2 regions of the Candidatus Pantoea rara genome follow, and region 2 is predicted to be linked to the other one. Evidence: predicted binding sites of a transcription regulator. Region 2 holds the regulator's gene; the other holds the start of a gene.
The links. The regulator sigma-54, encoded in region 2, starts transcription at its own class of promoters, with help from an activator protein. The targets are predictions, from matches to a motif close to GTTGGCACANNTTTCGCTNT.
Positions count from the first base shown of each region.

Region 1: ACR8BF_RS02290 (gamma carbonic anhydrase family protein) is a predicted target of sigma-54. The motif match lies at 1,055-1,074, and genes of this name have one in related genera.

Region 1 covers NZ_CP194942.1:470,131-475,327, forward strand. Annotated here, with positions in the region: gene aroE (shikimate dehydrogenase) at 1-5, shown strand, start outside; gene ACR8BF_RS02285 (DUF1488 domain-containing protein) at 2-259, shown strand; gene ACR8BF_RS02290 (gamma carbonic anhydrase family protein) at 226-780, opposite strand; rRNA gene ACR8BF_RS02295 (16S ribosomal RNA) at 1,270-2,812, shown strand; tRNA gene ACR8BF_RS02300 (tRNA-Glu) at 2,901-2,975, shown strand; rRNA gene ACR8BF_RS02305 (23S ribosomal RNA) at 3,207-5,197, shown strand, end outside.
Region 2 covers NZ_CP194942.1:3,567,274-3,572,470, forward strand. Annotated here, with positions in the region: gene lptC (LPS export ABC transporter periplasmic protein LptC) at 1-384, shown strand, start outside; gene lptA (lipopolysaccharide ABC transporter substrate-binding protein LptA) at 359-910, shown strand; gene lptB (LPS export ABC transporter ATP-binding protein) at 916-1,641, shown strand; gene rpoN (RNA polymerase factor sigma-54) at 1,690-3,123, shown strand; gene hpf (ribosome hibernation promoting factor) at 3,145-3,432, shown strand; gene ptsN (PTS IIA-like nitrogen regulatory protein PtsN) at 3,585-4,064, shown strand; gene rapZ (RNase adapter RapZ) at 4,112-4,966, shown strand; gene npr (PTS phosphocarrier protein NPr) at 4,963-5,197, shown strand, end outside.

The DNA of each region.
Region 1 (5,197 bases), 830 kb from region 2:
CATGAATCAGGCGATACAGTTTCCGGATGAGGAAACGTATGACGCTAAACTGAACGCAGTCTGTTTTCCGGTACTGGTTAACGGCATGCGGCTTAACTGTGCGATCAGTATGGAGTCGCTGGCTTCACGCTTTGGTGAAGGAGAGGCGATGGCGCTGTTTCAGCACCATCGCTGGGATCTGGAAGATGAGGCCGAAGCGGCTATTCGTCAGGATGATGTGGATACTCAGGGCTGGATCTGGTTATCTCCAGCCAGATAATCATCTTTCCAGCTGACATAGTTATTAGCGGAATAGAGTAAACCTTCCTTCTCACTGTCATTCAGCGGTCTGATCTGCTTCACCGGACTACCCAGATAGAGATAACCGCTCTCCAGCCTTTTACCTGGCGGTACCAGACTTCCGGCACCAATCATGACCTCTTCTTCTACGATTACACCATCAAGCAGAATCGATCCCATTCCGACCAGCACGCGATCGCCAATGGTGCAACCGTGCAGCATCGCTTTATGTCCGATCGTGACGTCCTCGCCAATAATAAGAGGGAAGCCTTGTGGATTGGAGGCAGATTTGTGCGTAACGTGCAGCACACTGCCGTCCTGTACATTGGTGCGGGCACCAATCCGGACCTGATTCACGTCACCCCTGATCGCAACCAGCGGCCAGATGCTCACGTCATCCTCCATAATTACATCACCAACAATAACACTGCCTGGATCAACCATAACGCGCTGACCAGTTTGCGGGAAAAGATCTTTATATGGACGTAGGGCGGAAGTCATCATGTTCTCCTTTGTTCTGTTTTCACTGCAGACTGATGCGATTATAGCCAGCTGACAAGGCAATTTTGACCCGGATCGGTGGCGATCTCATCAATCTGGATCATTTATAACCGTTCAGATAAAAGATCCCAAAAAAGGGTTGTGCTCTGAAGCGGGATCCCTATAATGCGCCTCCATCAACACGGAACACCGGCAACGGGAAACGGGCTGAGAGGCACAGGAGACTGGGCCGCCGGAGAAAAACTTCTGAAAAAGAGGTTGACTCTGCAGGAGGAAAGCGTAATATACGCCACCTCGCGACAGGACGCTAACGCACTGTTCGCACTGCTCTTTAACAATTTATCAGACAATCTGTGTGGGCACTCGCAGGATTGATATCAGCGTCTCCGGACGTAAAAAATATCAAGCCTCACGAGTGAACACATAATGAAATTCATTATGACGTTTTACAGATGAGCACAGCTTAACTTGTTTAAGCAAATCAAACTTAAATTGAAGAGTTTGATCATGGCTCAGATTGAACGCTGGCGGCAGGCCTAACACATGCAAGTCGGACGGTAGCACAGAGGAGCTTGCTCCTTGGGTGACGAGTGGCGGACGGGTGAGTAATGTCTGGGGATCTGCCCGATAGAGGGGGATAACCACTGGAAACGGTGGCTAATACCGCATAACGTCGCAAGACCAAAGAGGGGGACCTTCGGGCCTCTCACTATCGGATGAACCCAGATGGGATTAGCTAGTAGGCGGGGTAATGGCCCACCTAGGCGACGATCCCTAGCTGGTCTGAGAGGATGACCAGCCACACTGGAACTGAGACACGGTCCAGACTCCTACGGGAGGCAGCAGTGGGGAATATTGCACAATGGGCGCAAGCCTGATGCAGCCATGCCGCGTGTATGAAGAAGGCCTTCGGGTTGTAAAGTACTTTCAGCGGGGAGGAAGGCGATGCGGTTAATAACCGCGTCGATTGACGTTACCCGCAGAAGAAGCACCGGCTAACTCCGTGCCAGCAGCCGCGGTAATACGGAGGGTGCAAGCGTTAATCGGAATTACTGGGCGTAAAGCGCACGCAGGCGGTCTGTTAAGTCAGATGTGAAATCCCCGGGCTTAACCTGGGAACTGCATTTGAAACTGGCAGGCTTGAGTCTTGTAGAGGGGGGTAGAATTCCAGGTGTAGCGGTGAAATGCGTAGAGATCTGGAGGAATACCGGTGGCGAAGGCGGCCCCCTGGACAAAGACTGACGCTCAGGTGCGAAAGCGTGGGGAGCAAACAGGATTAGATACCCTGGTAGTCCACGCCGTAAACGATGTCGACTTGGAGGTTGTTCCCTTGAGGAGTGGCTTCCGGAGCTAACGCGTTAAGTCGACCGCCTGGGGAGTACGGCCGCAAGGTTAAAACTCAAATGAATTGACGGGGGCCCGCACAAGCGGTGGAGCATGTGGTTTAATTCGATGCAACGCGAAGAACCTTACCTACTCTTGACATCCACGGAATTTGGCAGAGATGCCTTAGTGCCTTCGGGAACCGTGAGACAGGTGCTGCATGGCTGTCGTCAGCTCGTGTTGTGAAATGTTGGGTTAAGTCCCGCAACGAGCGCAACCCTTATCCTTTGTTGCCAGCGAGTAATGTCGGGAACTCAAAGGAGACTGCCGGTGATAAACCGGAGGAAGGTGGGGATGACGTCAAGTCATCATGGCCCTTACGAGTAGGGCTACACACGTGCTACAATGGCGCATACAAAGAGAAGCGACCTCGCGAGAGCAAGCGGACCTCACAAAGTGCGTCGTAGTCCGGATCGGAGTCTGCAACTCGACTCCGTGAAGTCGGAATCGCTAGTAATCGTGGATCAGAATGCCACGGTGAATACGTTCCCGGGCCTTGTACACACCGCCCGTCACACCATGGGAGTGGGTTGCAAAAGAAGTAGGTAGCTTAACCTTCGGGAGGGCGCTTACCACTTTGTGATTCATGACTGGGGTGAAGTCGTAACAAGGTAACCGTAGGGGAACCTGCGGTTGGATCACCTCCTTACCTGAAGATACCTTCCCGCGCAGTGTCCACACAGATTGTCTGATAAAAAGTAATGAGCAGGACGGCTGCGAAGTCGTGACACGATCGTGTCCCCTTCGTCTAGCGGTTAGGACTCCGCCCTTTCACGGCGGCAACAGGGGTTCGAATCCCCTAGGGGACGCCACCTGCTTGGTGACAGGTGAAAGGTGTCTCCATACAGTATCTCAAAACCGTTCTGGTTGCGTAAGCAGCCGTGGCGCGTTTGAGATATTTGCTCTTTAACAATCCGGAACAAGCTGAAAATTGAAACGACGCGTCGTTTTCATTCTCCGTAATAAGAATGAAAAGCACGATGCGTTCGAGTCTCTCAAATGCTCGTGACTTACAAGCGTTGTAAAACGCCTGTGGGTTGTGAGGTTAAGCGACTAAGCGTACACGGTGGATGCCCAGGCAGTCAGAGGCGATGAAGGACGTGCTAATCTGCGTAAAGCGACGGTAAGGTGATATGAACCGCTACAGCCGTCGATGTCCGAATGGGGAAACCCGGTGCACTCTGTGCATCATTGCAGCATGAATACATAGTGCTGCAAGGCGAACCGGGGGAACTGAAACATCTAAGTACCCCGAGGAAAAGAAATCAACCGAGATTCCCCCAGTAGCGGCGAGCGAACGGGGAGCAGCCCAGAGCCTGAATCAGCATGTGTGTTAGTGGAAGCGTCTGGAAAGTCGCAGGGTACAGGGTGATACTCCCGTACACAAAAGCACACGTGCTGTGAGCTCGATGAGTAAGGCGGGACACGTGGTATCCTGTCTGAATATGGGGGGACCATCCTCCAAGGCTAAATACTCCTGACTGACCGATAGTGAACCAGTACCGTGAGGGAAAGGCGAAAAGAACCCCGGCGAGGGGAGTGAAACAGAACCTGAAACCGTGTACGTACAAGCAGTGGGAGCCTTCTTTATGGGGGTGACTGCGTACCTTTTGTATAATGGGTCAGCGACTTATATTCTGTAGCAAGGTTAACCGTATAGGGGAGCCGCAGGGAAACCGAGTCTTAACTGGGCGTTAAGTTGCAGGGTATAGACCCGAAACCCGGTGATCTAGCCATGGGCAGGTTGAAGGTTGGGTAACACTAACTGGAGGACCGAACCGACTAATGTTGAAAAATTAGCGGATGACCTGTGGCTGGGGGTGAAAGGCCAATCAAACCGGGAGATAGCTGGTTCTCCCCGAAAGCTATTTAGGTAGCGCCTCGTGAACTCATCTTCGGGGGTAGAGCACTGTTTCGGCTAGGGGGCCATCCCGGCTTACCAACCCGATGCAAACTGCGAATACCGGAGAATGTTATCACGGGAGACACACGGCGGGTGCTAACGTCCGTCGTGAAGAGGGAAACAACCCAGACCGCCAGCTAAGGTCCCAAAGTCATGGTTAAGTGGGAAACGATGTGGGAAGGCACAGACAGCCAGGATGTTGGCTTAGAAGCAGCCATCATTTAAAGAAAGCGTAATAGCTCACTGGTCGAGTCGGCCTGCGCGGAAGATGTAACGGGGCTAAACCATGCACCGAAGCTGCGGCAGCGACACTATGTGTTGTTGGGTAGGGGAGCGTTCTGTAAGCCGTCGAAGGTGGCCTGTGAGGGCTGCTGGAGGTATCAGAAGTGCGAATGCTGACATAAGTAACGATAAAGCGGGTGAAAAGCCCGCTCGCCGGAAGACCAAGGGTTCCTGTTCAACGTTAATCGGAGCAGGGTGAGTCGACCCCTAAGGCGAGGCCGAAAGGCGTAGTCGATGGGAAACAGGTTAATATTCCTGTACTCGGTGTTACTGCGAAGGGGGGACGGAGAAGGCTATATCAGCCGGGCGACGGTTGTCCCGGTTTAAGCGTGTAGGCGGAGGGTCCAGGTAAATCCGGTCCCTTATTAACGCTGAGGCGTGACGACGAGGCACTACGGTGCTGAAGTGATAAATGCCCAGCTTCCAGGAAAAGCCTCTAAGCATCAGGTAACACAGAATCGTACCCCAAACCGACACAGGTGGTCAGGTAGAGAATACCAAGGCGCTTGAGAGAACTCGGGTGAAGGAACTAGGCAAAATGGTGCCGTAACTTCGGGAGAAGGCACGCTGGCGCGTAGGTGGAGGGACCTGCTCCCCGAGCCGAAGCCAGTCGAAGATACCAGCTGGCTGCAACTGTTTATTAAAAACACAGCACTGTGCAAACACGAAAGTGGACGTATACGGTGTGACGCCTGCCCGGTGCCGGAAGGTTAATTGATGGGGTTATCCGCAAGGAGAAGCTCTTGATCGAAGCCCCGGTAAACGGCGGCCGTAACTATAACGGTCCTAAGGTAGCGAAATTCCTTGTCGGGTAAGTTCCGACCTGCACGAATGGCGTAATGATGGCCA
Region 2 (5,197 bases):
GTCTCTGACAAAGTGACCTATTTCTCGGATGATGAGCTGAGCTGGTTCGAAAATCCGGTAATGACCACTTATGATGAGAACAAAATCCCTACCTGGACGTTACGCGCGGATAAAGCAAAGCTCACCAAAGATCGTATGCTTTATCTTTATGGCCATGTTGAGCTGAATACGCTGACGCAGGATTCTCAGCTTGAGCGTATCAAGACGGATAACGCGCAGATCAATCTTGTCACTCAGGACGTTACCTCTGATGACCAGGTGACATTGTATGGCCGCAGTTTTAACTCTACCGGCATGAAAATGCGCGGCAATTTACGGACAAAAAACGCCGAGTTAATCGAGAAGGTCAAAACCTCATATGAAATTCAAAATGAACAAAAATAGCCTGAAGCTTTTACTGGCCAGCATATTGCTGGCAACCAGCGTTCCGGCGCTTGCCCTGACCGGTGACTCGGATAAGCCCGTCAATATTGACTCGCAGAATCAGGCGCTGGATTTGCAGGGCAATGTCGCGACCTTTACCGGCAATGTCATCGTGACGCAGGGTTCAATCAAAATCACGGCAGATAAAGTCGTGGTAACCCGTCCTGGCGGCGATAGCAAGAAAACCATCGTTGATGCTTACGGTAATCCCGCTACCTTCTATCAGATGCAGGACAGCGGCAAGCCGGTTCAGGGCCATGCCTCAAAACTGCACTACGAACTGGCTAATGACTTCGTTGAGCTGACCGGTAATGCTTTCATTGAGCAGCAGGACAGCAACATCAAAGGCGATCGTATTACTTATCTGGTAAAAGAGCAGAAAATGCAGGCTTACAGCCAGGGCCAGAACAAGCGCGTCACCACCGTCCTGGTGCCGTCGCAACTTCAGGATAAAGGTTCGTCCAACAGCGGAAAGAAGAGTAACTGATAGCTATGGCCACATTAATCGCAGAAAACCTGGCGAAGGCATATAAAGGCCGTCGCGTGGTAGAAGATGTCAGTCTGCAGGTAAAGTCCGGTGAGATTGTCGGCCTGCTGGGCCCGAACGGAGCCGGTAAGACCACCACCTTTTACATGGTGGTGGGCATTGTCCCGCGTGACGCTGGCCGCATTGTCATTGATGATGAAGATATCAGTATCCTGCCGCTGCATGCGCGTGCACGTCGTGGCATCGGCTATCTGCCGCAGGAGGCATCGATCTTCCGTCGCCTCAGCGTCTACGATAACCTGATGGCAGTACTGCAGATTCGTGATGATCTGACCGAAGAGCAACGCCAGGATCGCGCCCGTGAGCTGATGGAAGAGTTTCACATCGAACACCTGCGCGATAGCATGGGTCAGGCACTTTCGGGTGGTGAGCGACGTCGTGTTGAGATCGCACGCGCACTGGCCGCTAATCCTAAATTTATCCTGCTGGATGAGCCTTTTGCTGGTGTTGACCCAATCTCCGTTATCGACATCAAGAAAATCATTGAGCATTTGCGTGACAGCGGCCTCGGTGTGCTGATTACCGACCATAACGTGCGTGAAACCTTAGCGGTCTGCGAGCGGGCTTATATCGTCAGCCAGGGACGCCTGATTGCGCATGGCACGCCCAATGAAATTCTTGCGGATGAGCAGGTTAAGCGGGTTTATTTGGGTGAAGAGTTCAGACTCTGATAAGGTGTCCTTAATACCGATGTTTACCTGGGAACTACCATCCTGTCTATGAAGCAAGGTCTACAACTCAGGTTCAGCCAACAGCTGGCAATGACTCCACAGTTGCAGCAGGCGATTCGTCTGCTGCAACTCTCTACGCTTGAACTCCAGCAGGAGTTACAGCTTGCACTCGAAAGCAATCCGCTACTTGAGCAGACTGACCTGCATGAAGAGATCGACGCCCGGGAATCGTCGGAACCTGAGGCGCTGGATACACGCGAAGCGCTTGAGCAGAAAGAGATGCCCGATGAGCTGCCGCTGGATGCTACCTGGGATGAGATGTACACCGCGGGCACGCCTTCCGGCACTGGTACCGATTATCAGGATGATGAGTTACCGGTTTATCAGGGTGAAACCACGCAGTCACTTCAGGACTATCTGATGTGGCAGGTCGGACTGACGCCTTTTAGTGACACCGATCGCGCTATTGCCACCTCTATCGTCGATGCTATCGATGACACCGGATATCTCACCGTTTCGCTTGAAGAGATCCTCGACAGTATCGGCAACGATGATCTTGAAGCGGATGAAGTTGAAGCAGTGCTTAAACGCATTCAGCGCTTTGATCCTATTGGTGTTGGCGCGCGCGATCTGCGTGACTGTCTGATGGTTCAGCTATCGCAATATGCGCCCGAAACACCGATGCTGACAGAAGCACGCTTGATCGTCAGCGAACATCTTGACCTGCTGGCCAATCACGATTTCCGTAGTCTGATGCGAGTGACGCGCCTCAAAGAGGATGTGTTGAAAGAGGCGATGCTGCTGATTCAGTCGCTGGATCCGCGTCCGGGTCAGTCGATTAATACCAGCGAGCCGGAATATGTCATTCCCGATGTGCTGGTGCGTAAAGTCGGCAGCCGCTGGACGGTTGAACTCAACGCCGACAGCCTGCCGCGCCTCAAGATTAATCAGCACTATGCGGCAATGAGCGGCGCAACGCGCAATGACAGCGACAGCCAGTTCATTCGCAGTAACCTGCAGGAAGCACGCTGGCTAATTAAGAGTCTGGAAAGCCGCAATGATACGCTGCTGAAGGTGACGCGCTGTATTGTTGAGCAACAGCAGGCGTTTTTCGAGCAAGGTGAAGAATTTATGCGTCCGATGGTGCTGGCGGATATTGCCCAGGCCGTTGAAATGCACGAGTCGACAATTTCCCGCGTGACCACGCAAAAGTATCTGCACAGCCCGCGTGGCATTTTTGAACTGAAGTACTTTTTCTCCAGTCACGTCAATACTGAAGGTGGCGGCGAAGCCTCCTCCACGGCGATTCGTGCCCTGGTGAAGAAATTAATTTCGGCGGAAAATCCAGCCAAACCCTTGAGCGACAGTAAACTGACCTCCATGTTATCTGATCAGGGGATTATGGTGGCACGGCGTACCGTCGCCAAATATCGTGAGTCTTTATCCATCCCGCCATCGAACCAGCGTAAGCAGCTGGTTTGAAAGAAATGAGAAGGAAGACCTATGCAGCTGAACCTGACCGGGCAACACGTTGAAATCACTGCGCCTCTGCGTGAATTCGTTAACGGTAAATTTGCCAAACTGGAACACTATTTTGAACATATCAATCAGGTCTATATTGTTCTGAAGGTTGAGAAAGTCACTCAGGTGGCGGACGCAACACTCCACGTGAATGGTGGCGAGCTGCACGCCACATCCGAAGCGGAAGATATGTATGCGGCAATTGATGGGCTGATCGATAAGCTTGCCCGTCAGCTGACCAAACACAAAGATAAACTGAAAAAACACTAACCTTCACGCTCGCGAAGCGCGCATGGCGCGCAGAGCCGACAGGATGGGGCGGATAATCCGCCCCGTTTTGTCATCTGAGCAAGCGCCGTTTGTCTCAGGCGTTAAGACGCGCTGGCGGTGAATGGCCTGGTGAACACGCAAGTGAAACGATAATGAACAACGATCTCACACTGGAATTGAGCACAGTGCTTTCGCCAGACTGCACCCGCAGCGGCGTACACTGCCAAAGCAAAAAACGTGCGCTGGAAATCATCAGCGAACTGGCCGCTAAGCAGCTCAACCTGCCGCACCAGACGCTTTTCGAAGCGATCCTGACCCGCGAACGCATGGGCAGTACCGGTATTGGTAATGGGATTGCGATCCCTCACGGCAAGCTGGAAGAGGATACGCTGCGCGCGGTTGGGGTATTTATCAGCCTCGAACAGCCGATTGCGTTTGATGCCGTTGATAACCAGCCGGTCGATCTGTTGTTTGCTTTACTGGTCCCCGCTGACCAGTGCAAAACACACCTGCACACCCTGTCACTGGTGGCGAAGCGTCTGGCAGATAAAACGGTCTGCCGTCGTCTGCGTGCTGCGCAGAGTGATGAAGAGCTCTACGCCATTATTACGGAAGTCCAGACAGAGCAGTAACGCGTCTTTACCGGCCGCGTGCCGGTTTTAAAACGGGAGAGAAGGTCATGGTGCTGATGATCGTTAGCGGTCGTTCAGGCTCGGGGAAGTCAGTGGCGCTCCGTGCACTGGAAGATATGGGGTTCTACTGCGTTGATAACCTGCCGGTCGTGCTGCTGCCTGAGTTAGCTAACTCGCTGGCTGAGCGCAATATTTCGGCAGCGGTCAGTATTGACGTGCGTAACATGCCTGAATCCCCGGAAATTTTTGAAACCGCACTGAATAATCTGCCTGACACATTTTCACCTCAGTTGCTGTTCCTCGATGCCGATCGTAACACCCTGATTCGTCGTTACAGCGATACACGCCGTCTGCATCCCCTCTCCAGCAAAAACCTGTCGCTGGAGAGCGCAATTGATGAAGAGAGTGATTTGCTTGAGCCGCTGCGTTCACGTGCCGATCTGATCATTGATACCTCAGAGATGTCGGTGCATGAGCTGGCCGAGATGCTGCGTACCCGCCTGCTCGGCAAGCGTGAACGTGAACTGACCATGGTGTTTGAATCCTTTGGCTTTAAACATGGCATCCCGATTGATGCTGACTATGTGTTTGACGTACGCTTTCTGCCTAACCCCCACTGGGATCCGAAACTACGCCCGATGACCGGCCTCGATCGCCCTGTGGCGGCCTTCCTTGATCGCCACACTGAAGTGCATAACTTTATCTACCAGACACGCAGCTACCTTGAACTCTGGCTGCCGATGCTGGAAACCAATAACCGTAGCTATCTTACTGTGGCGATTGGCTGCACCGGCGGCAAGCACCGCTCAGTCTATATCGCTGAACAGCTGGCGGATTACTTCCGTTCGCGCGGTAAGAATGTTCAGTCACGCCATCGCACGCTGGAAAAGCGCAAATCATGACCGTCCGACAAACCGTAGAAATCAAAAATAAGCTGGGCATGCACGCTCGTCCGGCGATGAAGTTGTTTGAGCTGGTGCAGAGCTTTGATGCCGAAGTCTTACTGCGCAATGAAGCGGGCACGGAAGCCGAAGCCAGCAGCGTGATTGCGCTGCTGATGCTCGACTCAGCCAAAGGCCGGCATATTGAGATTGAAGCCAGCGGCCCGGAGGAAATTCCGGCGCTGGCAGCGG